3 regions of the Quadrisphaera setariae genome follow, and region 2 is predicted to be linked to each of the others. Evidence: predicted binding sites of a transcription regulator. Region 2 holds the regulator's gene; each other region holds the start of a gene.
The links. The regulator LexA, encoded in region 2, represses DNA repair genes until DNA is damaged. The targets are predictions, from matches to a motif close to TCGAACANNTGTTCGA.
Positions count from the first base shown of each region.

Region 1 (9,393 bases), on a different contig from region 2:
CTCGCGCACGGCGCGGGCGGCGGCCAGGCACCCGTCGAGGTCGGTCAGGGACGCCGGGTCGACGCTCGCGCGGCCCAGCAGCTCGGTGTTGTGCCAGAGCACGGAGTCGTCGGCCAGGAACGGCAGCCCGTAGACCCTGTCGTCCAGGGTCGACAGCGCCGTCTGGCCCGGGCTCAGCTGCTCGCGCCCCGGCAGCTGGGCCACGAGGTCGGTGAGGTCGGTGAAGACGTCGCGGACGATGAACAGGATCGTGTCGATGTCGTTCATCGCCAGCAGGTCCGGGACGGCCCGGGCGCGGATGGCCGTGGCGAGCTTGGTGACGTACTGCGTGCCGAGGACGGGGGTGAGCTCCACGCGGATGCGGTCCTGGCTGGCGTGGAAGGCGTCGACCACCGCCTGGGTGCCGGTCTGGGTGTCGGAGCGGGCCCACAGGCGGAGCACGCCGGTGGCGTCCTGCCCGAAGCCCGCGGCGGTGGTGTCGGGGGCCGGCAGCACTCCGCTGCCGCACCCCGCGAGCGCCGGCGAGACGCCGGCCAGGCCTGCGAGCCCCGCCAGGGCGAGGAACTCCCGTCTGGTGCGCACCGCTGCGCCCCCTTCCGTGCTGGGTGCCGCCGGGTCCGCCCTGCTGGACGGGCGGACCCGGCGGGGTCTGGGGAGGCTCCCGGTCAGCGCACGGGCAGCCAGACCCGCATCGGGCCGACGCCGCGGTTGGCCCACACCGCGTACGGCACGGCGGTGAGCTCGACGTCGCTCCCCGGCGCCGGCTCGGGCTCGGCCGCGGGCAGCCAGGTGGCCCCACCGCCCTCGTGCCCAGCGGAGCGGCCGCGCGGGTGGAGGACGACGACCCCGCCCAGCAGGTCGTCGCGACGCTCCACGCCGACCGGAGCGCCGGCGTCGACCACGACGTCGTCGACGAGGACCCCCTCGGGCTGGTCGACCTGCTCGAGGGCGTACACGAGCGGGCCGCGCTCGAGGGCGACGGCGCCGCGGGCGTCGTCGACGCGGCGGTCGGCGCGCGAGAGGCGCACGTCGAGCGGGAGGTCGAGCTGGAGCACGTCACCGGCGGCCCAGGCGCGCGTCACGCGGAGGTAGGTGCCGGGCTGCGGCTGGAGCTGCTGGTCGCCGACGCGGGCGGTGGCCCCGGCGGCCCAGGCGGGGACGCGCACGGACAGCGTCCACTGCGCGCCGTCGACGGGCTCCCCCTGACCGACCTCCTCCACCTGCACCCGGACGCCGCCGTCCCACGGGTACCCGGTCTCCACGGCCAGGCGCACCGGACCGACGCCCTCGACCTGCGCGGTCAGCGAGCTCGGCGCGAACAGGTGCAGCTGGACGCCCTCGGTGCCGTCGACGGCGCCCGTGGTGGCGAGGTGGCCGTCGAGGCTGGAGAGGGTCCGCATGATGTTGGGCGGGCAGCACGCGCAGTCGAACCAGCCGCGGCGGCCGTGCGCCGGGCTGCGGTTCTCGAAGGGGTGGGAGCCGTCCCGGAACTGCAGCGGGTTCACGTAGAAGTACTCGTCACCGCTCAGGGAGACGCCGGCGGGGAAGCCGTTGTGGAGCATGCGCTCCGCGGCGTCGGCGTAACGGGCGTCCCCGGTGGACAGCAGCATCCGCCAGGCCCACTGGATCCCCCCGATGGCGGCGCACGTCTCGGCGTAGGCGCGGTCGCTGGGCAGCTCGTAGGGGTCTCCGAAGGCCTCCCAGTCCCAGCGCGAGCCGAGGCCGCCGGTGATGTAGGTCTTCGTGGCCCACATGTGGGCGAACTGCCGCTCCAGGGCGGCCAGCAGCTCGGCGTCACCGGTCTCCGCGGCCACGTCGGCGGCACCGGCGGTCAGGTACACCGCGCGCACCGCGTGGCCCTCCACCGTGGTGGCCTCGCGCACCCGCACCCGGTCGGAGAAGTACGTCGGCTCCTTGCCGTGGCCCTCAATGATCCCGGTGCCGCGCGCCTCGACCATCCAGCGCGCCAGCTCCAGGTAGCGGCGCTCACCGGTCTCGCGGAACAGCTCCACCAGGCCCATCTCGACCACGGGGTGCCCGTCGACGTCGCGCAGCTGCCCCTCGCCGTCGCCGAAGGTCGCGTCGAGGTGGTCGGCCAGCTTCACGGCGACGTCGAGGAGCCCGCGCTCACCGGTCGCCCTGCTGACGGCGACGGCCGCCTGGAACAGGTGCCCGGCGCAGTACATCTCGTGGCTCCACGGCAGGTCGGCGTACCGCCCGCGCTTCCCGAGGGAGCCGTCCTGCACCTGCACCACGGAGTCGAGGTAGCCGTCCTCGGCCTGCGCCGCCGCGACCTCCGCCGTGAGCTCGCGGATCCAGCCGAGCAGCTGCTCGCTGGGCTCGCGCCCGTGCTCCCACGCCGCCGCCTCGAGCCACTTGTGGACGTCGGAGTCCATGAAGATCGGGCCGGTGACCTGCGCGCCCTCGGGGGCGGTGCCCGCGGCGATGCGCAGGTTGGTGAGGTTGCCGGCGCTCTCGAGGCGCTCGCGGCCGGTGGGGATGGCGTTCTCGCGGTTGGCGCGCTGGCGGTCGGCCCAGTAGCCGCCGGTGATGCGGGCGGCGCCGGGGGCCACCGGCTGCAGCGCCGTGGTGCCCGGGGTGGGGCGGACGGGGCCGGCGACCACCGGTGCGGCACCGGCCGGCCCGGCGCCCTGGGCGGTGGTCTGGGCGGTGGTCGTCGAGGCCACGCGGATCCTTCTCTCGCATCGTCGCGGAACGCTAGGAACACGTTTTCTGGAACCGTAGCCGCGATGCTGCCCACCAGACAACCCCTGGTGGAGATGGTCATGGGGTCTACGATCGGCCCGCAGGGGACGACAGACAGGAAAGCTCGATCGCTCCGAGGCGAGGAGGTGCCAGTGACCAGCAGGACCGTGCACCGCCGACCGGCGGTGCGCATCGTCGACGTCGCGGCACTGGCAGGGGTCTCCCCCGGCACCGCCTCCAAGGCGCTCAACGGCACGGGGCAGCTGCGCCCCGGGACCGTCGAGCGCGTGCGGCAGGCGGCCCAGCAGCTCGGCTTCACCCCGGACGGGGTCGGACGCGCCCTGTCCTCCGGGCGCAGCTTCACCGTGGGGCTCGTGACCACCGACAGCTTCGGGCGCTTCACCGCCCCGGTGCTGCAGGGCGCCGAGGACACCCTCGGCGCCGGCGACATGGCGGTGCTGCTGTGCGACACCCGCGACGACGCCCTGCGCGAGAAGCACCTGCTGAAGATGCTGGCGAGCCGCAGGGTCGACGGCGTCATCGTCACGGGCCGGCGCACCGACCCGCGCCCACCGGTCGACCTCGGCGCCGCCGCCGGTGCTGTGCCGGTGGTCTACGCCTTCCAGCCCTCGGCCCGTGAGGGCGACACCAACGTCGTGGTGGACGACGCCGCCGGCGCCGCCGACGCCGCCCGGCACCTGCTCGACCTCGGCCGCCGACGCGTCGGGCACGTCACCGGCTGGCCCGAGCACCACAGCGCCCGCGTGCGGGCCGCAGCCGTGGTCGGTGCGCTCGGCGGGGCGCTGGCCGGCGAGCCGCTGTTCGGCGCCTGGAGCGAGCAGTGGGGCCGCCAGGCCGTGGACGTGCTGCTGCGCCACCACCCCGACCTCGACGCCGTCAGCTGCGGCAGCGACCAGATCGCCCGAGGGGTCTGCGACCGGCTGCGCGAGCTGGGCCGGTCGGTCCCCGACGACGTCGCCGTGACGGGCGTGGACGACTGGGACGTCATGGCGCTGGCCTCGCGCCCGCCCCTGACCACCGTGGACCTGCGCCTGGCCGAGGTGGGGCGGCGCGCTGCGCAGCTGCTGCTCGACGCCGTGGACGGGCGTGACGTGCCGCCCCGCACGGTGCTGCCCGCGCAGCTGGTGCTGCGCGCCTCGACCCTCGGCGCCTGAGGCTCAGAACCCTCAGACGAGGGCGACCCACTGGTCCCAGAAGGCCTGGGCGATGAGGACGACGACGAGCAGGTCCGTCAGCACCGTGAGCAGCAGCCGGTACTCCACCAGCGCGGCGACGGCCCGGCGGGCTCCCCGCGGCACCGGGATGGTCCCGCGGTCGAGGGAGTCGACGGTGGTGGTCCAGAACATCGGGATGACCACCGCCCAGGCGACCATGCACCACGGGCACAGCGCCTTGATCGAGTAGAGGCTCTGGGTCATCAGCCAGCAGATGAAGACGAACCCCAGGGTGATGCCCACCTGCCAGCCCGCCCGCACCCAGCGCGGCAGCGGGGTGCCGGACAGCAGGAGGACCCCCAGCGTGGTCGCGACGGCGAAGGCCGCGATGCCGATGAGCGGGTTGGGGAACCCGAACAGCCGCGCCTGCCAGGTCACCATCACCGACCCGCAGGAGATGAACGGGTTGATGTCGCAGGACGGCGTGTAGCCCGTCGGGTCGAGGAGCAGCTTGATGCGCTCCACCGTCAGCGTGAACGCCGCGAGGAAGCCGATCACGCCGCCGACGGTCAGCAGCAGCCCCAGGCGGCGCGGGGGCACCGGGTCCGCGGAGAGGTGTCCCTCGGCGACTCGCGGTGCGTCGTCGTCCTCGGAGACAGCGGAGGACGACGACGCGCGCGGAGCGGGGGGTCGCACGCCGCTGCGAGCGCTCATCAGCCCGCGACGCCGATGGCCTGGGCCAGCTCCTGCTGGCCGGGAGCCCCGCCCTGGGAGTTCTGGAGCAGCTTGCCGTCGACGAGGACCGTCGGGGTGCCGTTGACCACCCGCTGGCCCTGGGAGTCCGTGAGCTTGAACGCCGCGTCGTTCATCTGCTGGGCGAAGTCGTCGTAGGTGCCGTTCGCGATGCACGTGCCGACGTCACCGCCGGCGGCCTTCGCGATGGACACGATCTTGCTGTCGGTCAGGCCGGTGCCGCCCTCCTCGGGCTGCTCCACGTACATGGCGGTGTTGAACTCGTAGAAGTCCGCCCCCTGCTGACCCGCCAGGCAGTACGCGGCGTTCGCCGCGCGCGTGGAGTACTTCGTGCCGCCGGACTGGCTGTCGAGGAAGGTCAGCGGCCGGTACTCGAGCTTGGTGGTGCCCGCCTGGACCTGCTGGTCCAGCCACGGGCCGACCGCGGCCTCGTAGGCCTTGCAGACCGGGCACTGGTAGTCCTGGAAGATCGTGATGGTGTGCGGGGCGTCGCTCTTGCCGAGCACGATCCCCCCGTCAGCGGTGACCCCGGGCGGCGCGGCTGCGGGCTCGCCCCCACCGGCGCGGCTGATGCCGAACGCCACGGCGCCGACGACCAGCACCAGCGCCACGGCAGCGGCGGAGATGGCGAGGACGCGGTTGCGCCGCTGCTTGCGGGCCTGCGCCTCCCGCATCTGGCGGGCCTTCTCGCGCGCGGCGTCGCGGCGGGCGTCCTTGGTGGTGGGCCGGTCGGGCACGGGGCTTCCTCCAGGGTGTCCGGTCAGCTCCCCAGGCTACGGGCGCCGCCTGGGAGGTCGCTGGACGTCGACGTGGCGCGGGCCTGCGGCTCCCGCCGGACGGCCCGGCGTCGTCAGCCCAGGCCGGGTGGAGCGTCGGTCAGCGGGGTCCAGTCAGGGGTGCCGCCGCTGTTCACCACCACGATGACGCAGGCCACCAGCACCAGCGCCAGCACGGAGACCGCCACGCGGCTGCTGGTCCGTCCGGGCAGCGCCCCGCGGACCGCCGTGCGGGAGCCTCGGCGCACGGTCCGGCTGCCCGGCCCCCACCAGGCCGTCACCGCTCCCACGAGCACGGCCGCCGCCAGCGGCAGCGCCTGCCCCGGCACGGGGGTGCTCTGCGGCGCGATGGCCCACCCCACGAGGAAGGCGGTGCTGACGGCCATGGCCGCGGGCAGCAGGAGGGCGGGCAGCGACGCGAACAGGGCCACCAGCAGCTGGCCCGGCAGCGCCAGCGCCGCCACGGTGCCGTCGGAGCGGCGCGGGCCCCGCTCGTAGCGCCGGCGGACCACGGCGGCGACCGACCTGTCGACCGTGCGCGCCAGCACGACGGCGACGGCGACGGCGGACGCCGCGACCAGCGGCGCCACGGCGCCGAGCGCCACGGCCACGAGCAGCAGCAGGAGCAGCACCGCGCCGGTGGCGGGCCGGCCCTGCTCGGCCCCCTCTCCGATGGGTGCGTACGGGGGGGCCGGCGCCGGGGGCGCAGGCCGCTCGTAGCCCGGCGGGGGCTCGTACGGAGCGCCGGCGCGGTGGGTCCCGTCGTAGGGAGGGACCACCTGGGTCCGGTCGTGCTGAGCGCTGTCGTGCGGGCGCGTCACGGGCGCCTCGGAGGGCAGCACCCTGGTGCTCTCCGACCGCTCGGGCCGGGCGGCGGCGAGCCCGCCCACCAGCTCGGTGGGCGCCTCGGCCCTCCGGGCGGGGCCGCTGCTGCGGGCCGCCGGCTCGGGCCAGGGGACGGGAGCGGCCTCCGGCGGGGCGCCGTCGAGCGGCGGCGCCGCCTCCGGCATGACGGTGGTCTCGGGGAGCGCGGTGGAGGACTGCGCGGAGGAGGGCTGCACGTGCAGAGCTGGAACGGCCGAGGTGCGTGCAGCGGGTCGGTGGAGCGGCACGGCCGCCGTGGGCGCGGCGCTGGAGCCGGTGCGCACGGGCGGCCACGTGCCGACGTCGGGGTCCAGGAGCGCCTGCACGGCCTGGCGCAGGCGTCGCGGCGGGGGGCGCAGCGAGGGCTCCGGCGACAGCGCGGACCGCAGCAGGCCCACCAGCGGCTCCGGGGCGCCGGTGACGTCCGCCGCGCCCCGTCGGACCCTGGACAGCACGGCCTCGGACGGCCCGGTGCCGAACGGGGGGCGGCCCGTGGCGGCGAAGGCGAGGGTGGCGGCCCAGCCCCACCAGTCGCCGGAGGAGGTGGGGGACGCGCCGTCGAGCACCTCGGGCGCCAGGTACCCCGGGGTCCCCATGACCAGGCCCGCGCTGGTGAGCCGGACGTCGTCGGCCACCTGCGCGATGCCGAAGTCGATGACCACCGGGTCGCCGTCGGCCACGAGCACGTTGCCCGGCTTGAGGTCCCGGTGGACCACCCCGGCGTGGTGGATGGCTGCGAGCGCGTCGCCCAGCCCCAGGCCGAGGCGGCCGAGCGCGGCGCCCCCGAGGGGACCCTCGCGCTCGACCAGCAGGTCGAGCGGCGGAGCGGGGACGAACTCGGTGACCACGTAGGGCTGGTCAGCGTCGGGGTCGGCGTCGAGGACCTCGGCGACGCGCGGCGAGCGCACCCGCTGGAGGGCGTCGACCTCACGCGCCAGGCGGCTGCGCGCCGACGGGTCGGCGGCGACGTGGGGTCGCAGCACCTTGATGGCCACCGCCCGCCCGGCCGGGTCGAGCCCCAGGTGGACCACGCCCATGCCGCCGCCGCCGATGACCTGCAGGAGGCGGTAGGGGCCCAGCCGGCCGATGACCGACGGGGTCGCGGGGCCCTGCGACGCCGGCGTCCCGGTGGGCGGACCGGGCGCGCGGAGGGCGGCGCTGTCGCGCGCGCCGAGCCCCGAGGTCCTGGCGTCCACCCCGCCACGGTACGCGGCGGAGGGCCCCCTCGCGTGGCGCGGCGCGGCGGGGCGGCGGTCGCGGGGCGGACGACGCCCGCCTAGGGTCGGGTCCGAGCCAGCTCCCGGGGGGCCGGTGGGAGCTGCTGGACGAGCGGGGAGCTGACGCCGGTGCCGCAGGCCGTGGGCGAGTACGACTTCGTGGTGGTGGCCAACCGGCTCCCCGTCGACCGCGTGGTCGCTGACGACGGGAGCACCTCCTGGCGAACCTCCCCCGGCGGTCTGGTGACGGCGCTGGAGCCGGTGATGCGCCGCGCGGAGGGCGCCTGGGTCGGCTGGAGCGGAGACGCCGGCGAGGCGCCGGAGCCGTTCGACGGCGAGGACATGCACCTCGTGCCCGTGCCGCTGTCCGAGGAGGAGGTCTCGACCTACTACGAGGGCTTCTCCAACGACACGCTGTGGCCGCTCTACCACGACGTCATCGCCGTGCCGACGTACCACCGGGCCTGGTGGGACGCCTACGTCAAGGTCAACCGGCGCTTCGCCGAGGCGGCCGCCGCCCAGGCCGCCCGCGGGGCGACGGTGTGGGTGCAGGACTACCAGCTGCAGCTGGTGCCGGCCGTGCTGCGGGAGCTGCGCCCCGACCTCAAGATCGGCTTCTTCAACCACATCCCCTTCCCGCCGTACGAGCTCTTCGCGCAGATGCCGTGGCGCCGGCAGGTGGTCGAGGGCCTGCTGGGCGCAGACCTCGTGGGCTTCCAGCGGCAGTCCGACGCCAACAACTTCCTGCGGGTCTGCCGGCGCCTCCTCGGGCTCGACAGCCGACGGCACCGCATCACCGTCCGCGACGACGACCGCGGAGAGCGCCAGGTGCACGCCGCGGCGTTCCCGATCTCCATCGACACGCCCGCCTACGAGGAGCTGGCCGCGCAGCCGTCGGTGCAGTCGCGGGTGACCGAGGTGCGCTTCGAGCTCGGAGCGCCGCGCAAGCTGCTGCTCGGCGTGGACCGGCTGGACTACACCAAGGGGATCATGCACCGGCTCAAGGCCTACGGGGAGCTCCTCGACGACGGCGTCGTCGACCCCGAGGACACGGTGCTGGTGCAGGTGGCCACCCCCAGCCGCGAGCGCGTGGACAGCTACCGCCAGCTCCGCGACGAGATCGAGCTGGCCGTGGGCCGCATCAACGGCGAGCACGGCTCGATCGGGCGCGCGGCGGTGCACTACCTGCACCACAACCAGCCGCGCGAGGAGATGTCCGCGCTCTACCAGGCCGCCGACGTCATGCTCGTCACGGCGCTGCGGGACGGCATGAACCTCGTGGCCAAGGAGTACGCGGCCTCACGGCTCGACGAGCGCGGCGTGCTGGTGCTCAGCGAGTTCACGGGCGCCGCCGACGAGCTGGGCGGGGCGCTCCTGGTCAACCCCCACGACATCTCCGGCCTCAAGCGCGCGGTCCACCAGGCGCTGGAGATGCCGGAGAAGGAGCAGACCCGCCGGATGCGCCAGCTGCGACGGCGCGTGCGCACGCACGACGTGACGCGCTGGGCGGAGGCGTTCCTCTCGGCCCTGGAGACGGGACAGGGCTCCGGGGCCGCCACCCCGGAGGCCGAGCAGGCCGCGGCGGGTGCCCGGTGAGCGCGTCGCCGTCGTCGTCGTCCTCGCCTCCAGCGGGGGGTGACGGCGCGCTGCTCAGCGAGCTGCGCGCCGCCATCGACGCCCTGTCCGCAGCGCCGTCGGTGCTGCTCGCGTTCGACTTCGACGGGGTGCTCGCTCCGATCGTCGAGCAGCCCGGTGCGGCGCGTTCGCTGCCGGCCAGCGCCGCGTCCCTCGCCGCACTGGCCCGCGTGGACCGGGTGTCGGTGGCCCTGGTCAGCGGCCGGGCCATGGCCTCCCTGCGCGAGGTGGCCGACCCGCCGGACGGCGCCCTGCTCGTGGCCAGCC
Region 1 covers NZ_VKAC01000010.1:173,245-182,637, reverse strand. Annotated here, with positions in the region: gene FMM08_RS16915 (extracellular solute-binding protein) at 1-582, opposite strand, end outside; gene FMM08_RS16910 (glycoside hydrolase family 127 protein) at 666-2,687, opposite strand; gene FMM08_RS16905 (LacI family DNA-binding transcriptional regulator) at 2,859-3,881, shown strand; gene FMM08_RS16900 (vitamin K epoxide reductase family protein) at 3,894-4,595, opposite strand; gene FMM08_RS16895 (DsbA family protein) at 4,595-5,371, opposite strand; gene FMM08_RS16890 (serine/threonine-protein kinase) at 5,485-7,470, opposite strand; gene otsA (alpha,alpha-trehalose-phosphate synthase (UDP-forming)) at 7,621-9,087, shown strand; gene otsB (trehalose-phosphatase) at 9,084-9,393, shown strand, end outside.
Region 1: the regulator LexA is predicted to act here: its motif matches at 2,721-2,736, upstream of FMM08_RS16910 (glycoside hydrolase family 127 protein).

Region 2 (9,393 bases):
GGCAGGTCGGACGGCACGCGGACGCCGCGGTGCGGACTGCTGAAGCGCGGAGCACGCAGCACATCGCGGGTCAGGCCGAGGGCCTGGGCCTCGGAGAGGGTGAACGGTCGGCGCAGCAGTTCGGCGGGGACCTCGGCGCGTGGCGGCACCCCGGCACCGTGGCGGATCGGGCCCCCTCCCTGCTGCGGCTGTCCACAGGAGCCCCGGTGGTGCAGAACAGGGGTTGCAGCGGTGCAGAACAGGGTCAGGGGAGAGCAGATCCTGACCCTGTTCTGCACCGCGGCCACACCGCACCGCTAGGACGGCGGGGGCTGTGGACGAACGGGGCCGGGTGCCCGGCGCGCTGCGTAGGGTGGCTCGGTGCCGAAGCCCAGCCGCGGAGCCGACCCCTCGGACCTGCTCGACGCCGCCGTCGCGGCGCTGGGAGGGGCCCCGCGCGAGGGGCAGCAGAAGATGGTCGCCGCCGTCTCCCAGGCGGTCCGCTCGGGCCGCCACCTGCTGGTCCAGGCGGGGACGGGCACCGGCAAGTCGCTGGGGTACCTCGTGCCGCTGGCCGCGCACGCCGCCGAGACGGGCACCCCGGGCGTGGTGTCCACGGCCACGCTGGCGCTGCAGGCGCAGGTGGTCGACAGGGACCTGCCCCGGCTGAGCCAGGCCCTGCGCCCGATGCTCGGGCGCGAGCTCACCTGGCAGACCGTGAAGGGCCGCGCCCACTACGTGTGCCGGCAGAAGCTGGTCGGCGGCTTCCCCGAGGACGAGCCCGAGGCGCTGCCCGGCATGGAGCTGGTCGGCGGTGCCGAGCGCGCCACCGACCGCCGCGCTGCCGCGCCCACCGCCACGAGCCAGCTCGGCCGCGAGGTCGCCCGCCTGCACCGCTGGGCGCAGGACACCGAGACCGGAGACCGCGACGAGCTCGTCCCCGGCGTCTCCGAGCGCGCCTGGCGGCAGGTCTCCGTCAGCTCCCGGGAGTGCCTCGGCGCCACGCGCTGCCCCCTGGCGGAGGAGTGCCACGTCGAGCTGGCCCGGGCGCGGGCCAAGGAGGTCGACGTCGTCGTCACCAACCACGCGCTGCTCGCCATCGACGCCGTCGAGGACGTGCAGCTGCTGCCCGAGCACGACGTCGTCGTCATCGACGAGGCCCACGAGCTGGTCGACCGGGTCACCTCCGTGGCCACGGGCTCGCTGTCCGCGGCGGCGGTGGCTCAGGCGGCGACCACCGCCCGCCGCCAGGGCGGCCTCGACCCGACCTCCGCCGAGCGCCTGCGCGTCGCGTCGGACGACCTCGGCGCCGTGCTCGAGGAGGCCCCCGTGGGCCGCTACCCGAAGGGGCTGCCCGAGGGCGTGCGCCTGGCCGTGGCGGGCGTGCGCGACGCCGCCCGCGAGGCCCTGTCGGGCCTCAAGGGCGAGGGCGGCCAGACCGGGAAGGACGACGACGGCGACGCGGCGGCCGGCAAGCAGGTCGCCCGCGCCGCGCTGAGCGAGGTCTTCGACGTGGCGGAGCGGCTCGTCGAGGTCTCCCCGGGCGCCGACGGACCCGGCGAGGACGTCGCGTGGCTCGAGGCACCCGGCGCGTGGCGCCGCGACGAGGAACCGCGCCCCCGCGTGCTCCACGTGGCGCCGCTGAGCGTGGCGATGACGCTGCGCGAGCACCTCTTCGGCGGCTCCACGGTGGTGCTGACCTCGGCCACGCTCACGCCGGGCGGGTCCTTCGACGCCGCCGCCGGCGCGCTTGGCCTGCAGGGCCCCGGCGCCCCGCAGTGGACCGCGCTCGACGTCGGCAGCCCCTTCGACCACGCCAGGCAGGGCATCCTCTACGTCGCCAAGCACCTGCCCCAGCCGGGTCGCGAGGGTCCGGCGCCGGAGGTGCTGGAGGAGGTCGAGCAGCTGGTGGTGGCCGCCGGCGGCCGCGCGCTGGGGCTGTTCTCCTCCCGCCGCGCCGCCGAGGCCGCCGCCGAGGCCCTGGGGGACCGGCTCGCCCAGCACGGCATCTCCGTGCTGTGCCAGGGCGACGACACCGTTCCCAACCTCGTGCGGGAGTTCGCCGATGACCCCCGCACCTGCCTGTTCGGCACGCTGACCCTGTGGCAGGGCGTGGACGTGCCGGGCCCGTCCTGCCAGCTGGTGGTCCTGGACCGGATCCCCTTCCCCCGCCCGGACGACCCGCTGGCCTCGGCCCGCGCGGAGGCCGCCGACCGCGCCGGCGGCAACGGCTTCATGGCCGTCTCCGCCACCCACGCGGCGCTGCTGCTGGCCCAGGGCGCCGGGCGCCTGCTGCGCAGCACCTCCGACCGCGGCGTGGTGGCCCTGCTCGACCCGCGGCTGGCCACCAAGCGGTACGGCTCGTTCCTGCGGGCGAGCCTGCCGCCGCTGTGGCCGACCACCGACAAGGAGGTCGTGCTGGGGGCGCTGCGTCGACTGGACGTCGCAGCCAGTGATCAAGAGGCGGCGGCCGCGAGGCCTGCCTAGCGTCTGGGGATGAGCGAGACCGCGCACTCCGCCCACGACTCCCAGACCGTCCAGGACGCCACGGCCACCGCCGTGGCCGGCAGCGTGAAGACCTCCGACGGCGTCCTGGAGGCGCAGACCCAGCTGGCCGGTGAGGCCGCTGGAGACCGCACCACCCCCGAGCACCTCATGGCCGCCGCCACCGCCGCGTGCCTGCAGCAGTCGATCGGCATCGCCGCGTCCACGCAGGACGTCGACGCGAGCGGCGCCCAGGTCACCGCCCACGTGGTCCTCACCACGGCGGAGGAGGCCGGCTACACCTCCCACATCACCCTGGAGGTCAGCGGCCTCGCCGACGACGTCGCCGAGCGCGTGCTGGAGCAGGCCCAGCAGATCTGCCCGTTCACCAAGGCCCTGGCCGGGTCCGACCTCACCGTGAAGCTCGCCGCCTGACAGGATCCGGCGTGTGAGCCAGCACGGTCGTGAGCAGCACTGGGACCTCGTCGTCGTCGGCGCCGGACCGGCGGGCTCGGCGGCGGCGCTGGGGGCGCTGCACCAGCGTCCGGGGTCGAAGGTGCTGCTCCTGGACCGCGCCGACTTCCCGCGCGACAAGGTCTGCGGGGACGGCGTGGCCCCCCACGCCCTCGACGTCCTGGAGACCGTCGGCGTCACCGGCCTGCTCGACGACTGGCCGGTGGCGCCGCGGCTGCGGATCTCCGTGGTGGGGGCGCCGGGGGTCCCGGTGGTCGAGGAGGCGATGAGCCGTCCCGCCCAGGTGGTGCCCCGCGCCGTCCTCGACGAGCGCCTGGTGAGGGCGGCCGTCGAGCGCGGCGCGGTGCTGCGCCGGGCCCGCGTGCGCGACGTGCTGCAGGACGGAGCCGGGGTCGGCGTCGTCCTGTCCGACGGCGAGGTGGTCCGCGGCCGCATCGCGGTGGGCGCTGACGGAGCCCACTCCGAGGTGCGGCGGGCCCTGGGCCCGGCGGTCGTGCCGCCGCAGCGGCGGGGGACGACGGCGATCGCCGTCCGCGCGTACGCGCCCGTGCTGCCCCAGCACGAGGGCGTCCAGGTGCTGGCGTTCTCCGAGGACACCGACCGCCCCAGCTACGCGTGGTCCTTCCCGGTGGGGGACGGGCGCGCGAATGTGGGGTTCGGTCAGCTGGTCGACTCGCGCTCGAGTGCGGGGACCGCGCCGACGCGGGCGCGCCTGCTGGAGCGCCTGGAGGAGCTGCTCCCCGGGACGACGGCCGGCGCCGAGCAGGTGGCCGGGCACCCGCTGCCGCTCTCGACGGGCCGCAGCGGCGTCTGGTCGGTGGGGCGCGTGCTGCTCGCCGGTGACGCCGCCAGCCTCGTCAACCCCGTGACGGGGGAGGGCATCTACTACGCGGTGCTCTCGGGCGTCCTCGCCGGGCGCGCGGCGCTCGGAGGTGGCCGGTACGACCGCATGCTCGGCGAGGCGCTGGTCGGGCACCTGCGCCACACGGATCTCGCCGCGCGGCTCGTGCGCAGCGACCGGCTGCTGCACGCGGCGCTGCGCGCGTCGGCCCGCGACACCGGCGTCTTCGACGACGTCGCCGACATCGGCCTGGCCCGCGGCCGGCTCACCTCCCGGGTCGTGCGCGGCATGGGTCGAGCCCTGCTCGCGGGCTGATCGGCTCGCGCGGAGGCGCGACCTGCGCCACGGTGGCGGGCATGTCCACCCGCGACGACGCGGCCGGTCACCGACCGCCCAGTGCGACCTCAGTCCTCGACCCGTTCCGCGGCTCGAAGCTCGCCGTCCCGGAGGTCCGCGAGCTCCCGAAACCGCCGTCGCGGTGGCTGCCGCTCATCGGGCCGGGGATCATCGCCGCGGGCGTCGGCCTGTCCAGCGGCGAGTTCGTGCTGTTCCCGTTCATCGCCTCCCAGGTGGGGCTGGTCTTCGTGTGGGCGGCGCTGGTCGGCGTGGTCACGCAGTACTTCGTGACCATGGAGATCGAGCGGTACGCCCTGGCCACCGGCGAGACGGCGGTGACCGGGTTCAGCAGGTTCTGGCCGCACTGGGGCCTGGTGTTCGCGATCCTCACCTACGGCGCCAACCTCTGGCCCGGGTGGGCCACGAGCTCGGCGACGCTCATCAGCTTCCTCACCGGGGGGACGCCGCGGTTCATCGCCATCGGGCTGCTGGTGGCGATCGGACTGATCCTCACCCTGGCTCCCGTGGTGTACGTGGCGCTGGAGAAGATCCAGATGGTCAAGGTGGCGGCGGTGATGCTCCTGCTCGTGGTGGGGGCCTTCGCCGCCATCACCGCGACCGCCTGGCGCGACGTGCCGACCATCGTCACCGAGGCGCGCTTCCCGGCTGCGGAGCTGGGCTTCGCCACCCTCTTCGGCGCGATGATCTTCGCTGGTGCCGGTGGCGGGCAGAACCTCGTGCAGTCCAACTGGATCCGCGACAAGGGCTTCGGCATGGGCCACTACGTGCCGCGGTTGCAGAGCCCGGTGACGGGTGAGCCGGAGGCGGTGCCGAGCACCGGCTACGTCTTCCGCACCGAGGGGCCCGAGGGCGAGGAGAACCTGCGGCGCTGGCGCGGCTGGTGGCGCTTCGCCAACGTCGAGCAGCTGAGCACGTTCGTCGCCATCACCGTGGTGTCGATCTTCTTCACCTCGCTGCTCGCCTACTCCACCGTCTTCGGCCTGGAGGACCTGCCGAACGACATCCAGTTCGTGCGGGTCGAGGGCGAGCAGCTGGCCGAGGCCGTCGGCACCTGGTTCGGTGTCTTCTTCTGGATCATCGGCGCGTTCTCGCTGTTCGGCGCTGCCCTGGGCATCACCGACTACACGAGCCGCATGGCAGCGGACGTGCTGAAGACCAGCTACCTCAAGAGCGCCGACGAGAGCCGCATCTACTTCTGGCTCACCTGGGGCCTGGTGGCCATCGGCGCCGTGGTGCTGCTGATCGGCTTCGACCAGCCGATCGCGCTCGTCGTCGTCTCCGCCACCGTCGGCGGCCTCATGATGACGATCTACTCGGCGCTGCTCATCGCCACCAACCGCAAGCTGCTCCCGGCGCCGCTGCGCGTCAGGGGCGTGCGGCTGGCGCTGCTGGTGCTCGCGATCCTCATCTACGGCACGGCGACGGTGCTGACCCTCGGCCAGCAGCTCCCCAAGCTGTTCGGCTAGAGCGAGCGCAGCACCGTGACGACGCGGCCGAGGATGGTGGCCTCGGTGCCGTCGATGGGGGAGTAGGCGGCGTTGCGGGGCAGCAGCTGAACGCCGCCGCCGCGGCGCTGCAGCACCTTGACCGTCGCCTCGCCGTCGATCATGGCGGCGACCACCTCGCCGTTCTCGGCGACGGGCTGGCGGCGGACCACCACGTAGTCGCCGTCGCAGATGGCGGCGTCGACCATGGAGTCGCCCACGACGCGCAGGGTGAACAGCTCGCCCTCGCCCACCAGCTGGCGCGGCAGGGCGAAGACGTCCTCCACCTCCTGCTCGGCGAGCAGCGGTGCGCCGGCGGCGATGCGCCCGACCAGCGGCACGAAGGCGGTCTCCTCGCTCTCCGGGACCGCGGGGACGGCTGCCGCGGCGCCGCGGCCCGCGGTGCGGCCGGGGTCGACCACCTCGATGGCGCGCGGGCGGTTCGGGTCGCGGCGCAGGTAGCCCTTGCGCTCGAGCGTCACCAGCTGGTGCGCGACGCTGCTGGGGCTGTGCAGCCCGACGACCTTGCCGATCTCCCGCATGCTCGGCGGGTAGCCGCGGCTGGTGACCGACTCGCGGATCGTGTCGAGCACGGCTCGCTGCCGGCTGGTGAGGTCGTCAGCTCGACCGGAGGTGCCCTTCGGGGCCGTCGTCGCCACGCACGCAGGGTAGTGGATCGAGCACGCGATCTCAAACACGCGTTCGACGCGGCGGACGACGAGGAGGCGGGCCCTGCTGCTCCCGCGCTGCTCCCCGTACTGTTCCGTCGTGCTGCCCCCCGGGTCGTCCGCCTCGTCGACCACCTCGCCGACCACCGCGACCCCCGGGCCGCCGTCGCTGTCGCGCGTCGAGGTCAACGGCCTCAACGTCATCGACGAGTCCGAGCGGCGCGGCAGGCCCTCGAGCCTCTTCTGGCCCTGGTTCGCCGCCAACGTCTCCGTCTTCGGCATCGCCAACGGGGCCTTCGTGCTCGGCTTCGGCGTCAGCTGGTGGCAGGCGCTGCTCGCCGGGGTGGTGGGGATCGTCGCGTCGTTCCTCCTGTGCGGGCTCGTGGCCCTGGGCGGCACCCGCGCCTCGGCCCCGACGATGGTCGTCTCGCGCGCCGCCTACGGCGTGCGCGGCAACAGGCTCCCCTCGGCCATCAGCTGGCTGCTCACCGTCGGCTGGGAGACGGTCCTCGTCTCGCTCGCGGCGCTGGCCACCGCCACCGTGTTCACGACGCTGGGCTGGGGCGGCGGGACGGTCACCAAGGCGGTCGCGCTCGTCGTCGTCGTCCTGCTGGTCGTGGGCGCCGGTGTCCTCGGCTTCGAGGCGATCATGAAGTTGCAGGCCGTCATCACGTGGGTGACCGGCGTGCTGACCGTTGTCTTCCTCGCGCTGACGGCCGGGCGCCTCGACTGGGGCGCCGTCACCGCGGCCCCGAACGGCACCTGGCAGGCGCTGCTCGGCGCCACCGTGTTCAGCATGACCCTGTTCGGGCTGGGGTGGGTCAACGCCGCGGGCGACTACTCCCGCTACCTGCCCCGGCACTCCTCGCGCCCCGGGGTGGTGTGGTGGACGACGTTCGGCGGCGCGACTGCACCCCTGGTGCTGCTGGGCTTCGGGGTGCTGCTGGCGGCCTCCTCGCCGGAGTTCTACGACGGCGCCAGCACCGACCCGATCGGTGCCCTGGCCACGGGCCTGCCCACCTGGTTCCTCGTGCCGTTCGCGGTGGTCGCGGTGCTCTCGCTGGTGGGCGGCGCCGTGCTGGACATCTACTCCTCCGGACTGGCCCTGCTCTCCCTCGGCCTGCCCGCCCCGCGCTGGGTGGCGGCGTTGGTCGACGGGGCGCTGATGGTGGCCGGCGCGGTCTACGTCGTGTTCGTCTCCGAGGACTTCCTCACCCCCTTCCAGGGCTTCCTCATCACCCTCGGCGTGCCGATCGCCGCGTGGGCGGGTGCTGCCATCGCCGACCTCGTCCGCCGCTCCGGCGCCTACGACGACGTCGCGCTGTTCGACCCCGCGGGCCAGTACGGGTCCGTGCGCTGGGGCCCGGTGGTGCTGCTGCTGGCCGCGACCGCCGTCGGGTGGGGGCTGGTCGTCAACACCAGCGCCACCTGGCTCGGGTGGCAGGGCTACCTGCTGGGCCCGCTCGGCCTGGGCGGGAAGAGCGGCGACTGGACCTTCGCCAACCTCGGCGTGCTCGCCGCGCTGGCGATCGGCTTCGTGGGGCAGCTGCTGCTCACGCCGTCCGCCAAGAGGACCCTGCGGACCGGAGCGCTCACCCGGCGGACGGGTCGCTGACCTCGCCGGTGACGAGCGCGCGCAGCCGATCCAGCGGCAGCTTGGGGGTGCGGTCCTCGGTGACCAGGCCGTTCGCCTCCTGCAGGGTGTCGGCCAGCTGCGTGTAGCACCACCCGACCAGGCCGCCCGCCTCCACGCACGCGTTCGCGGCGCCGAGCAGGTCGCCCAGGCGCCGGGCGTAGTCGTCGGCGTCGGAGGCGGTGGAGTACCCCCACGTCGCGCCCTCGGGCGCTGAGGAGTCCCCGTCAGCGTCGTCGGCGGCAGGGGTGAAGCGCACCCCGCCGAACTCGCTGAGCACCAGCGGGCGCTCGACGTCGGCCAGGTCGGAGCTCCGAGCGCCCCCGGCCACCCGCAGGCGCCGCCCGTTGGCGGTCACGCGGGCCGAGGACGACGACGGCGAGGGCACGCCCACCAGCGCCGCGGCCGCCTCCGGCGAGCCGTACCGGGCCGCGAGCACCTCGCCCGAGTCGGTGTAGTCGTGGACGGTCCACAGGTCGGAGTCGGTGTGCTCCCACCCGTCGTTGCTGATGACGGGTCGGGTCGGGTCGAGCGCACGCGTGAGAGCGGCGAGCGCCGTCGCGTACGAGCGCTGACCGGCGCTGGAGGCGACGTCCTGCACGCCCCAGGACTCGTTGAGCGGCACCCACGCGACGACGCTCGGGTGGCTCGCGTCGCGGCGGACCGCCTCCAGCCACTCCGCCGTGAGCAGCGACACCGCCCGCGCCGTGTACGCGTAGGCGTTGGCGGTCTCGGCCCACACCGTGATGCCGAGCCGGTCGCACCAGTGCAGGAAGCGCGGGTCCTCCACCTTCTGGTGGATCCGCACCGAGTCGAAGCCCAGGTCGGCCAGCAGCTGCGCCTCGCTGCGCAGGCGCTCGGCGCTGGCGGCGAGGTGGGTGTCGGGCCACCAGCCCTGGTCGAGCACCGAGCGCAGCGTGTGGGGCGTGCCGTTGAGCAGCAGCTGCCCGGCGCCCACCTCCACCGAGCGCATCCCGAGGTAGCTGGCCACCGCGTCGAGCTCGGCACCAGGACCGGCCGGCGAGGCAGGGCCACCAGCGAGCAGCCGCACCTGCGCGTCGACGAGGTGCGGGTGCTCCGGGCTCCACAGCAGCGCCTCGCGCTCCTGCCCGTGCCGCAGCAGCGGCACCGCGAGGGCCACCTCCACACGAGGGCCCCCGCGCTCGGCGTGGCCGGGCACGGCGACGACGGCCTCGGCGAGCACGCGCTCGTCATCGTCGTGAGCTCCGAGGGAGAGGCGGACGGCGAGGCTGGCCGGCTCCAGCGGGGTGCTCGACAGCTCCGCGACGAGGTGCACGGTGGCGCCGACGAGGTCGGTGGTCCAGGTGAGGTGCTCGATGCTCACGGCCGGCACCACCTCGGCCCACACCGTCTGCCAGATGCCGGAGGTGCGGCGGTACCAGATGGCGTGCGGGGCGTCGTGCCAGTCCTGCTTCCCGCGGGGCAGCTCGGGGTCGCGGGCGTCGTCGACGG
Region 2 covers NZ_VKAC01000012.1:42,431-51,823, reverse strand. Annotated here, with positions in the region: gene FMM08_RS18160 (putative endonuclease domain-containing protein) at 1-149, opposite strand, end outside; gene FMM08_RS18155 (ATP-dependent DNA helicase) at 361-2,466, shown strand; gene FMM08_RS18150 (OsmC family protein) at 2,476-2,898, shown strand; gene FMM08_RS18145 (NAD(P)/FAD-dependent oxidoreductase) at 2,912-4,093, shown strand; gene FMM08_RS18140 (Nramp family divalent metal transporter) at 4,135-5,601, shown strand; gene lexA (transcriptional repressor LexA) at 5,598-6,278, opposite strand; gene FMM08_RS18130 (purine-cytosine permease family protein) at 6,457-7,902, shown strand; gene FMM08_RS18125 (glycoside hydrolase family 2 protein) at 7,880-9,393, opposite strand, start outside.

Region 3 (9,393 bases), on a different contig from region 2:
TCGGGCTCTGCGCCGGCCAGCCACCCGGCGACGGTGGCGCGGTCGAGGCGCTCGAGGGCGAGCTGCGCCGCGTGGCCGACCTGAGCGACGGCCTTGCCGGTGCTCATCCCCACTCCCGGTGCCAGTCGGATGGTCAGCACGGGCCCCACGGGGGTGGCTGACTGGGGGTACCTCCCGCTTGCGGGGGATCCCTGCCCGCGGGGAGGGGACTCGGGGTCGGTGAGCTCCAGGCCTCCGACCTGCAGGTCCCGCAGGACCTTCGGGGCGTCGTCGCGCGGGTGCGGTGCGAACGCCCGCACCCGCGCGGAGCCCGCCCGGGCCTCGACGTGCTCCAGCTGCGCCGTCCGCTCCCAGCGGGATCCGCGCGCGCGGCGACCGATCTTGCGGATCCGCTGGCCGCGCCACCGGGTCACAGCGTCGTGGAAGACGCCGTCGGGCTCGGTGGTGCGCTCGTCGACGAGCAGGGCGACGACGGCGCGGGCCGCCGCGACCAGCACGTCGGTGTGCGCCGGGGGACCGCCGGCGTCCTCCCGCTCGACCCTCACCACGAGCGAGAGCGCCCACGGCTCCTCCTCCGGCGGGAGCCAGGACCGCTCGTCCGGCTGCTCGCTCACGTGACCGTCGGCCGCTCGGCGTGCTCGGCAGCCTCGTGCTCGCCAGCGTCGAGGACGGCCCGCAGCGCGACGACGGCGGCCATCACGTCGGCGTGGGAGAGGTACAGCGGCGCGACGCCCCACCGCACGACGTCGGGCGCGCGGAAGTCGCCCTCGACGCCGCGGGCGTGCAGCGCGCGCGACAGCCCCCACGCCTGCGGGTGGCGCAGCGCGAGGGCGCTGCCGCGGCGGTCCGCGTCGCGCGGGGTGACCACCTCGACCTCGGGCACCAGGGCGTCCAGCGCCTCCAGGGCGAAGCCCGTCAGCGACACCGACCTCGCGCGCACCGCGTCGACGTCGACGTCGTCGTAGGCGGTCAGGGCGGCCTCCAGCGCCAGCAGGCTGATCATCTGAGGCGTGCCCGTCCGGGCCACCGCGATGTCGGGGGCCGGGGTGTACTCGCGGGTCATGGCGAAGGGCTGCGCTGCGGAGTTCCAGCCCGGCACGGGGTTGGCGAAGCCCGCCTGCAGGCGGTGGGGCACGTAGACCCACGCCGGGGCGCCCGGGCCCCCGTTGAGGAACTTGTAGCTGCAGCCGACCGCGTAGTCGACGTCGTTCGCGTCGAGGTCGGCGGGCACCACCCCGGCGGAGTGGCACAGGTCCCACAGCGCCAGCGCGCCGGCGTCGTGGGCGGCCCGGGTCAGCCCGGGCAGGTCCCACAGCTCGCCGGTGCGGTAGTCGACCTGGCTGAGGGCCAGCAGGGCGACCTCGTCGCCGCGGGCGGCGAGCACGGACGGCACGTCCGGCGGCGCGGCGAGCACGACCTCCAGCCCTGCCAGGCGGGCGTCGGAGGCCAGCACGAACAGGTCGGTGGGGAAGGACCCGGGATCGGCGACGACGACGCGGCGGCGGTCGTCGTGCCTCTTCGCCTCGGCGGCCGCGGCCAGGTGGACCTTGTGGAGCTGGACGCTGGTGCAGTCGCCCACCACCACCTGGCCGGGAGCCGCCCCGACCAGCGCGCCGATGCGGTCACCGACGCGCTGCGGTGCGCCCCACCACCCCTCGGTGTTCCACCCGCCCACGCGCGCCCGGCCCCACTGGCGCTGCACCGCGTCGGCGACGGCGGGCGCCACCGCGCGCGGCAGGGCGCCGAGGCTGTTGCCCACGAGGTAGACCGAGCCGTCGTCGGGCAGGTCGAAGCGCTCGCGCAGGTCGCCCAGGGGGTCCGCGGCCTCGAGCCCGGCGGCGCGCTCGGCCAGCTCCGGCGGGGCGGTCGCCGGAGTGGTCGCCGCCGGGCCGGCCGGGTGATCATCAGCAGTGGTCACCCGCCCATCCTGCCGGGCTGGGACCATGGACCCGTGAGCGCTGCACCCGTGACCACTCCCGGACCCTCGGCGGCCCCCACGGCCAGGTCCTCCGGCGACGGGCCCCTCGTGGGCGTCCTGGCGCTCCAGGGGGACGTCCGCGAGCACGCCCGCGCGCTGGAGGCGGTGGGAGCCCGCGCCGTGCCGGTGCGGCGCCCGAGCGAGCTGCGCGCGGTGGACGCGCTCGTGCTGCCCGGCGGGGAGTCGACCACCATCGACAAGCTCGCCCGCCGCTTCGAGCTGCACGACCTGCTGCGCGAGCGGATCGCCGACGGCATGCCGGCCTACGGCTCGTGCGCCGGGCTGATCATGCTGGCGGACCGCCTCGTGGACGCCATCCCCGGCCAGCAGACCTTCGGCGGGCTCGACGTGCTGGTGCGCCGCAACGCCTTCGGCCGGCAGGTGGAGTCGTTCGAGGAGGACCTCGACGTCGACGGCGTCGAGGGCGGCCCGGTCCGCGCGGCCTTCATCCGCGCGCCGTGGGTCGAGCAGGTCGGCGACGGCGTGGAGGTGCTCGCGCGCACCCGCACGGCGGCCGCGGCCGACCGCGTGGTGGCCGTGAGGTCGGGCAACCTGCTCGCCACGTCCTTCCACCCGGAGATCACGGGCGACCACCGCGTCCACGCGCTGTTCGTCCGGATGATCGATGCCGCCGCTCAGCGGTGAGCGGCGCCGCCCGCCCTCGGTAGGATGGGCTGCTGACCTGATCTGACCAGCGAGCCCCGAGGAGGTGTGCGATGTCGGGCCACTCCAAGTGGGCGACCACCAAGCACCAGAAGGCCGTCAAGGACGCCAAGCGCAGTTCGGCCTTCGCCAAGCTCATCAAGAACATCGAGGTCGCGGCCCGCACGGGCGGCGGTGACCCGGCCGGCAACCCGACGCTCTACGACGCCATCCAGAAGGCGAAGAAGAACTCGGTGCCGAACGACAACATCGACAGGGCGGTCAAGCGCGGCTCCGGCCAGGAGACCGGCGGCGCCGACTACCAGACGATCATGTACGAGGGCTACGCGGCCCACGGCGTGGCCGTGCTCGTCGAGTGCCTCACCGACAACCGCAACCGCGCGGCCTCCGACGTGCGGGTGGCCTTCACGCGCAACGGCGGCACCATGGCCGACCCGGGCAGCGTGGCCTACCTCTTCACCCGCAAGGGCGTCGTGGAGGTCCCCGCCGAGGGGCACGACGAGGACGACGTCCTCGGCGCCGTGCTGGACGCGGGTGCGGAGGAGGTGAACCGCGTCGGTGACTCCTTCGAGGTGGTCTCCGAGGCGACCGACCTCGTGGCCGTCCGCACGGCGCTGCAGGAGGCGGGCATCGAGTACGACTCCGCCGAGGCCTCGTTCGTCCCGTCGATGCAGGTCCCGCTCGACGCCGAGCAGGCGCGCTCGGTGCTCAAGCTCATCGACGCCCTCGACGACCTGGACGACGTCCAGAACGTCTACGCCAACCTCGACGTGCCGGACGGGGTCCTCGAGGACGCCTGAGCGTCCTCCGGTGACGGTCACCGCGTCTTCGCGGGGACCTTCCACTCCTTCGGCTGGGCCCGTGCCGCTGCGGCGGCGCGGGCCCACGCCGTCTGCGCCGCCGTGGGGGCGCCGGCGCTGCCGGCCACGGAGGCGAGCGGGTCCGCGTGGTAGGCGGTGTCCTGGCCCGCGGCCAGCGCCGTGGGGCCGCCGCGCCACAGGTGGCAGATCGCCAGCGCCAGGCCGTCGGCGGCGTCCGCGGGCCGCGGCGCCTCCGCCAGGGCGAGGATCTTCGTGATCATCAGGGTGACCTGCGCCTTGTCGGCGCGGCCGTTGCCGGTCACCGCGGCCTTCACCTCGCTGGGCGTGTGCGTGGCCACCGGCAGGCCGTGCTGCGCGGCCAGCATCATGGCGATGCCGCTGGCCTGCGCCGTCCCCATGATCGTCGAGACGTCGTTGCGGGCGAAGACCCGCTCCACCGCCACGGCGTCCGGCAGGCACTCCCTCAGGACGGCGGTCAGCCCGTCCGCCACCTGCAGCAGCCGCTGCGCCAGCGGCAGCTCCGGCTCCGTGCGCACCACGCCGACGGCCACGAGCTTCGCCCGGCGCCCGGGCAGGCCGTCCACCACGCCCCACCCGCAGCGGGTGAGGCCCGGGTCGACCCCCATGACGCGCACCCGTCCAGCCTCGCACGTCGCACGCCCGTTCGGGTGACGACAGGTGACGTGGCGTCACGCAGCCGCAGCCACCGTCGAGCTGTCGGTGGGCCGTGCGAGGGTGACCCGCGTGACGTCGTCTGTGCCCTCCCGGATGGTCCCCGCGGCGGTGGCCCCGTGATCGCCTCGGTGCGCGGCACCGTGCTCTCCCTGCGCCTGGACGGCGTCGTCGTGGAGGTGGGGGGCGTCGGCATGCTCGTGCACACCACCCCCCGCACCCTCGCCGACCTGCGGCGCGGGGCCGAGGCGCTGCTCCACACGAGCCTCGTGGTCCGGGAGGACTCCCTCACCCTGTTCGGCTTCGCCGAGGCTGACGAGCGCGACGTCTTCGAGGTGCTCCAGTCCGTCACCGGCGTCGGCCCGCGCCTGGCGCTCGCGGTGCTCGCGGTCCACTCCCCGGAGGAGCTGCGCGTCGCTGTCGCCTCCGAGGACCTCGTGGCCCTCAAGCGCGTGCCGGGCATCGGCCAGAAGGGCGCCCAGCGCATGGTGCTCGACCTCGCGGACAAGATCGGAGCCCCGAGCGGCGAGGTCCCCGCTCCGCGGGCCGGTCGCGCAGCGGCCGCTGCCGCGCCGGTGGCAGCCAAGCCCACCCCCTCGCCCGTGGTGGAGGCGCTCGTCGGCTTCGGCTTCAGCACCAAGCAGGCGGAGGACGCCGTCGCAGCGGTCACCGCGGACGGCGGCGCTGGGGGAGAGGGCGGTGACGGGTCCGGTGCTGACCTCGCCACCACGCTGCGCGCCGCGCTGCGCCACCTCGGGCGGCACTGATGGGTGACTCCTCCCGCGAGCTCTCGGGGTCGGGGCAGCCGGGGGACGACGACGGCGCCCTCGGCGTCCGGCTCGTGGAGCCCGGTGCCGACGACACCGAGCGCGCCGCGGAGAGCGCCCTGCGCCCCAAGCGGCTGCGCGACTTCGTCGGCCAGCAGGTGGTGCGCGACCAGCTCTCCATCGTGCTGGAGTCGGCGCGGGCGAGGGGCCGGGCGCCCGACCACGTGCTGTTGTCGGGTCCCCCCGGGCTGGGCAAGACCACGCTCTCGATGATCATCGCGGCCGAGCTGGGCACCAACCTGCGCATCACCTCCGGCCCGGCCATCCAGCACGCCGGGGACCTCGCCGCGGTGCTCACCTCCCTGGAGGAGGGCGACGTCCTCTTCGTCGACGAGGTGCACCGCGTCGCGCGCCCCGCCGAGGAGCTGCTGTACGTGGCCATGGAGGACTTCCGCGTCGACGTCGTCGTCGGCAAGGGGCCCGGGGCCACCGCCATCCCGCTCGACCTGCCGCCCTTCACCCTCGTCGGGGCCACCACGCGCGCCGGGCTGCTGCCGGCGCCGCTGCGCGACAGGTTCGGCTTCACCGCCCACCTCGACTTCTACTCCGCTGGGGAGCTGCAGCAGGTGCTGCACCGCTCCGCGGCGCTGCTCGGGGTCGCCCTCACGAGCGAGGGCGCCGCCGAGGTCGCCCGTCGCTCGCGCGGCACGCCCCGCATCGCCAACCGTCTGCTGCGGCGGGTCCGCGACTGGTCGCTGGTGCGCGGCAGCGGTGCCAGCGGCGGCAGCGCCGTCGTCGACGAGGCCTCCGCCCGGGCGGCCCTCGAGGTGTACGAGGTCGACCCCCTCGGCCTGGACCGCATCGACAGGGCCGTGCTGCGCGCGCTGTGCCGCACCTTCGGGGGCGGTCCGGTGGGGCTGTCGACCCTGGCGGTCTCGGTGGGGGAGGAGGCCGAGACGGTGGAGACCGTCGTCGAGCCGTTCCTCGTGCGCGAGGGCATGATCGGGCGCACCCCGCGCGGTCGTGTGGCGACTGACGCCGCGTGGCGCCACCTGGGGCTCGAGCCGCCGCTGAACCGGCCCGGTGGCCTGCCCGGCCAGCTGGAGCTGGGCGAGCCGGGCGGAGGGCGCTCCCCGGAGCACCTTCCGCGAACGCCGGATGCTCCCGGCGACGGCAGGTAGGGTCGCTGCCGATGGACGCCTTGATCCTGCTGCTCCCGATCGCCCTGCTGCTCTTCCTCATCCTGAGGGGACGCAAGCAGCAGCGGTCCGTCGCCGACCTGCAGTCGTCACTGGCCGTGGGCCAGCGCGTCATGACGGCCTCCGGGCTGTACGGCACCGTCCTCGAGGTCACCGACACCACGGTCGACCTCGAGCCGTCCCCCGGCGTGCGGATGACCTGGGCCCGCGCCGCGGTCGCCCGCGTCGTCGACGCCCCGGTCAAGGACGCCGACGGCGTCACCAGCAGCGATCCGTCCTCCGCGTCGACGGCCCTGCCGCCGGTCGACGGCGGCACCGCCCCCGGCGCTGCGGGCACCGCTGGCGATGCCCCGGAGCGGCACGACCGCTGATCCCACGGCGCACCCCGCGCCGCTCACCGTCGGCCCACGGGCCGGCCTCCGTCCGGAAGAGACCCCGTTGGCACGCTCCCGATCCTCCACGTCCCGCGCCCGGCGCTCCCTGCTGTGGCTGACGGCGCTCGTCGTCGCCCTCGTCGCGGGCCTCGGCTCTGCGGTGCAGTGGGGAGGCGCCACCTGGACGCCCAAGCTGGCCCTCGACCTCGCCGGTGGCACGCAGATCATCCTCACGCCCCAGCTGCGCGGCGGTGAGACCGCGAACCAGATCACGCCCCAGACGATCGCTGACGCCATCACGATCATCCGCCAGCGCGTCGACTCCTCGGGCCTCACCGAGGCGGAGATCACGAGCTCCGGCGGCAACAACATCATCGTCAGCCTGCCCGGAGACCCTGCTTCGCAGGCCGGTGCCGTCGAGCTCGTGTCGCAGTCCGCGCAGATGCGGTTCCGACCGGTGCTCTACGTCGCCTCTGCGGCGCCCGCCGCCCCCGCGCCGACCGACGGCGCCACGCCGGCGGCGACCGACGGCGCGACGCCCGGCGCCACCGGTGCTGCGAGCCCGGAGGCCTCGGCCCCGGCTGCCACGCAGAGCGTGACCGGCGCTCCGGCGCCCTCCGAGAGCCAGCAGGGCAGCCGCCTGCCCGGCGCGCTGCTGTCCGGCGCCTCGCCCGCGGCGACCGCGGCGCCCTCCGACACCGCCAGCCCCGCGGCGACCGACGCGGCGACCCCGGCGGCGACCGACGCCGCGAGCCCGGCGGCGACGCCGGCTCCGAGCCCGACCAGCCCGAGCGACCTCAGCCAGGTCACGCCGGAGCTGCTCGCGCAGTTCCAGGCGCTCGACTGCAGCAACCCCGTGCAGGTGGGCACCCAGCTCGACGACGTGGTCGACGGTCCTGTCGTCACGTGCGACGCCACGGGCGCGGAGAAGTACATCCTCGGACCGGTCGAGGTCGAGGGCACCGACATCGCCGACGCCACGGCTGGCCTCGAGACGACCAGCACCGGTGCGACGACCAACCGGTGGGTCGTCAACCTCAGCTTCGACAGCCAGGGGCGCGAGGAGTTCGCCGCGACCAGCACGCGCCTGTTCGGCCTGCAGGCCCCGCAGAACCGCTTCGCCATCGTGCTCGACGGCACCGTGGTCTCGGCGCCGACCATCCAGAGCCCCATCACGGACGGCAACGCGCAGATCAGCGGCTCCTTCACCCAGGAGACGGCGACCACGCTGGCCAACCAGCTCAAGTTCGGCGCCCTGCCGATCTCGTTCACCACGCAGAGCGTCGAGCGGATCTCCGCCGTCCTCGGGTCCGAGCAGCTCGAGCGCGGCCTCCTCGCCGGCGCCATCGGCCTCGTGCTCGTGGTCCTCTACTCCCTCGCCCAGTACCGGGCGCTCGGCCTGGTGACCGTCGCGAGCCTCGTGCTGGCGGCGGGCATCTCCTACCTGGTCACGGTGCTCCTGGGCTGGAACCAGGGGTACCGCCTGAGCCTCGCGGGCGTCGCCGGCTTCATCGTCTCGATCGGCATCACCGCCGACTCGTTCATCGTCTTCTTCGAGCGCGTCCGCGACGAGGTCCGCGAGGGGCGGTCACTGACGTCGGCGGTGGAGACCGGCTGGGCCCGCGCTCGCCGGACGATCATCATCTCCGACGTCGTGAACTTCATGGCCGCCGCGGTGCTGTACTTCCTCGCGGTCGGGGGCGTGAAGGGCTTCGCGTTCATCCTGGGTCTGACCACCATCATCGACCTGCTGGTCGTGGTGCTCTTCACGCACCCGGTGCTGGTGCTGCTGGCCCGCCGGAAGTTCTTCGCCTCCGGTCACCGCATGTCCGGCTTCGACGGCGAGCGGCTCGGCAAGGCCCCTGCCTACGCCGGCCGCGGGCGCGTGCGCACCCCCGCCGAGCGCACCCCGCGCTCGCAGCGGTCGCGGTCGAAGGGCGAGGAGACGGAGTCCCCCTCCGGCGGCTTCGACCCCCTCGGCGACGACACCGGGGACCGCGAGCCGGTGACCTCCGGGTCAGGGGGCCGCACGACCATCGCCCAGCGCCGCGCCGCGGAGGCAGCGCGCCAGCGCAGCGCCGACGGGGACGACGGCGGCAGCTCCGCCGGCTCCTCCGGCACGACCACCGAGGAGCGCTGACGTGGCGTCGTTCTCAGAGTTCGGCAACGACCTCTACACCGGCAAGCGCGGCATCGACGTCATGCGGACCCGGAAGGTCTGGTACGTCGTCGCCGCTGTCATGGTGGGCCTGTCGGTGGTGCTGCTGCTCACCAAGGGCCTCAACGCGGGCATCGAGTTCCGCGGCGGGTCCGAGTTCCGCATCTCGGACGTGTCCACCACCTCCCAGGACCCGGCCGAGGCGGCTGTGCGCTCCGTCGTCCCCGACGGTCAGCCCCCGCTGATCTCCACGGTCGGCGACAACGCCATCCGCGTGCAGACCGAGCAGCTGAGCCAGCAGCAGACCGACGCCGTCGCCAAGGCCCTCGCCTCCGGGTACGGGGTGCCCGCAGGCAACGTCACCGACTCCTTCGTCGGTCCCAGCTGGGGCGCGGACGTGACCACCAACGCCCTGACGGGCCTGGGCATCTTCGTGGTCCTCGCCGCCGTCGTGCTCGCCCTGTACTTCCGCACCTGGAAGATGTCGGTCGCCGCGCTGGTGGCGCTGGTCCACGACGTCGTCATCACCGCCGGGGTGTACTCGCTGTCGGGGTTCGAGGTCACCCCGGCCACGGTCATCGGCTTCCTCACCATCCTCGGCTACTCCCTGTACGACACCGTGGTGGTGTTCGACAAGATCCGCGAGAACACCGAGCACGTCCTGTCCAGCGGCTCGAAGACCTTCAGCGAGGCGGCCAACCTCGCGGTCAACCAGACCCTGGTCCGCTCGATCAACACCTCGGTCGTGGCGCTGCTGCCCG
Region 3 covers NZ_VKAC01000002.1:88,435-97,827, forward strand. Annotated here, with positions in the region: gene FMM08_RS03620 (aminoacyl-tRNA hydrolase) at 1-614, opposite strand, end outside; gene kynU (kynureninase) at 611-1,918, opposite strand; gene pdxT (pyridoxal 5'-phosphate synthase glutaminase subunit PdxT) at 1,967-2,623, shown strand; gene FMM08_RS03635 (YebC/PmpR family DNA-binding transcriptional regulator) at 2,695-3,441, shown strand; gene ruvC (crossover junction endodeoxyribonuclease RuvC) at 3,459-4,097, opposite strand; gene ruvA (Holliday junction branch migration protein RuvA) at 4,254-4,901, shown strand; gene ruvB (Holliday junction branch migration DNA helicase RuvB) at 4,901-6,082, shown strand; gene yajC (preprotein translocase subunit YajC) at 6,094-6,471, shown strand; gene secD (protein translocase subunit SecD) at 6,539-8,614, shown strand; gene secF (protein translocase subunit SecF) at 8,616-9,393, shown strand, end outside.
Region 3: the regulator LexA is predicted to act here: its motif matches at 4,115-4,130, upstream of ruvA (Holliday junction branch migration protein RuvA).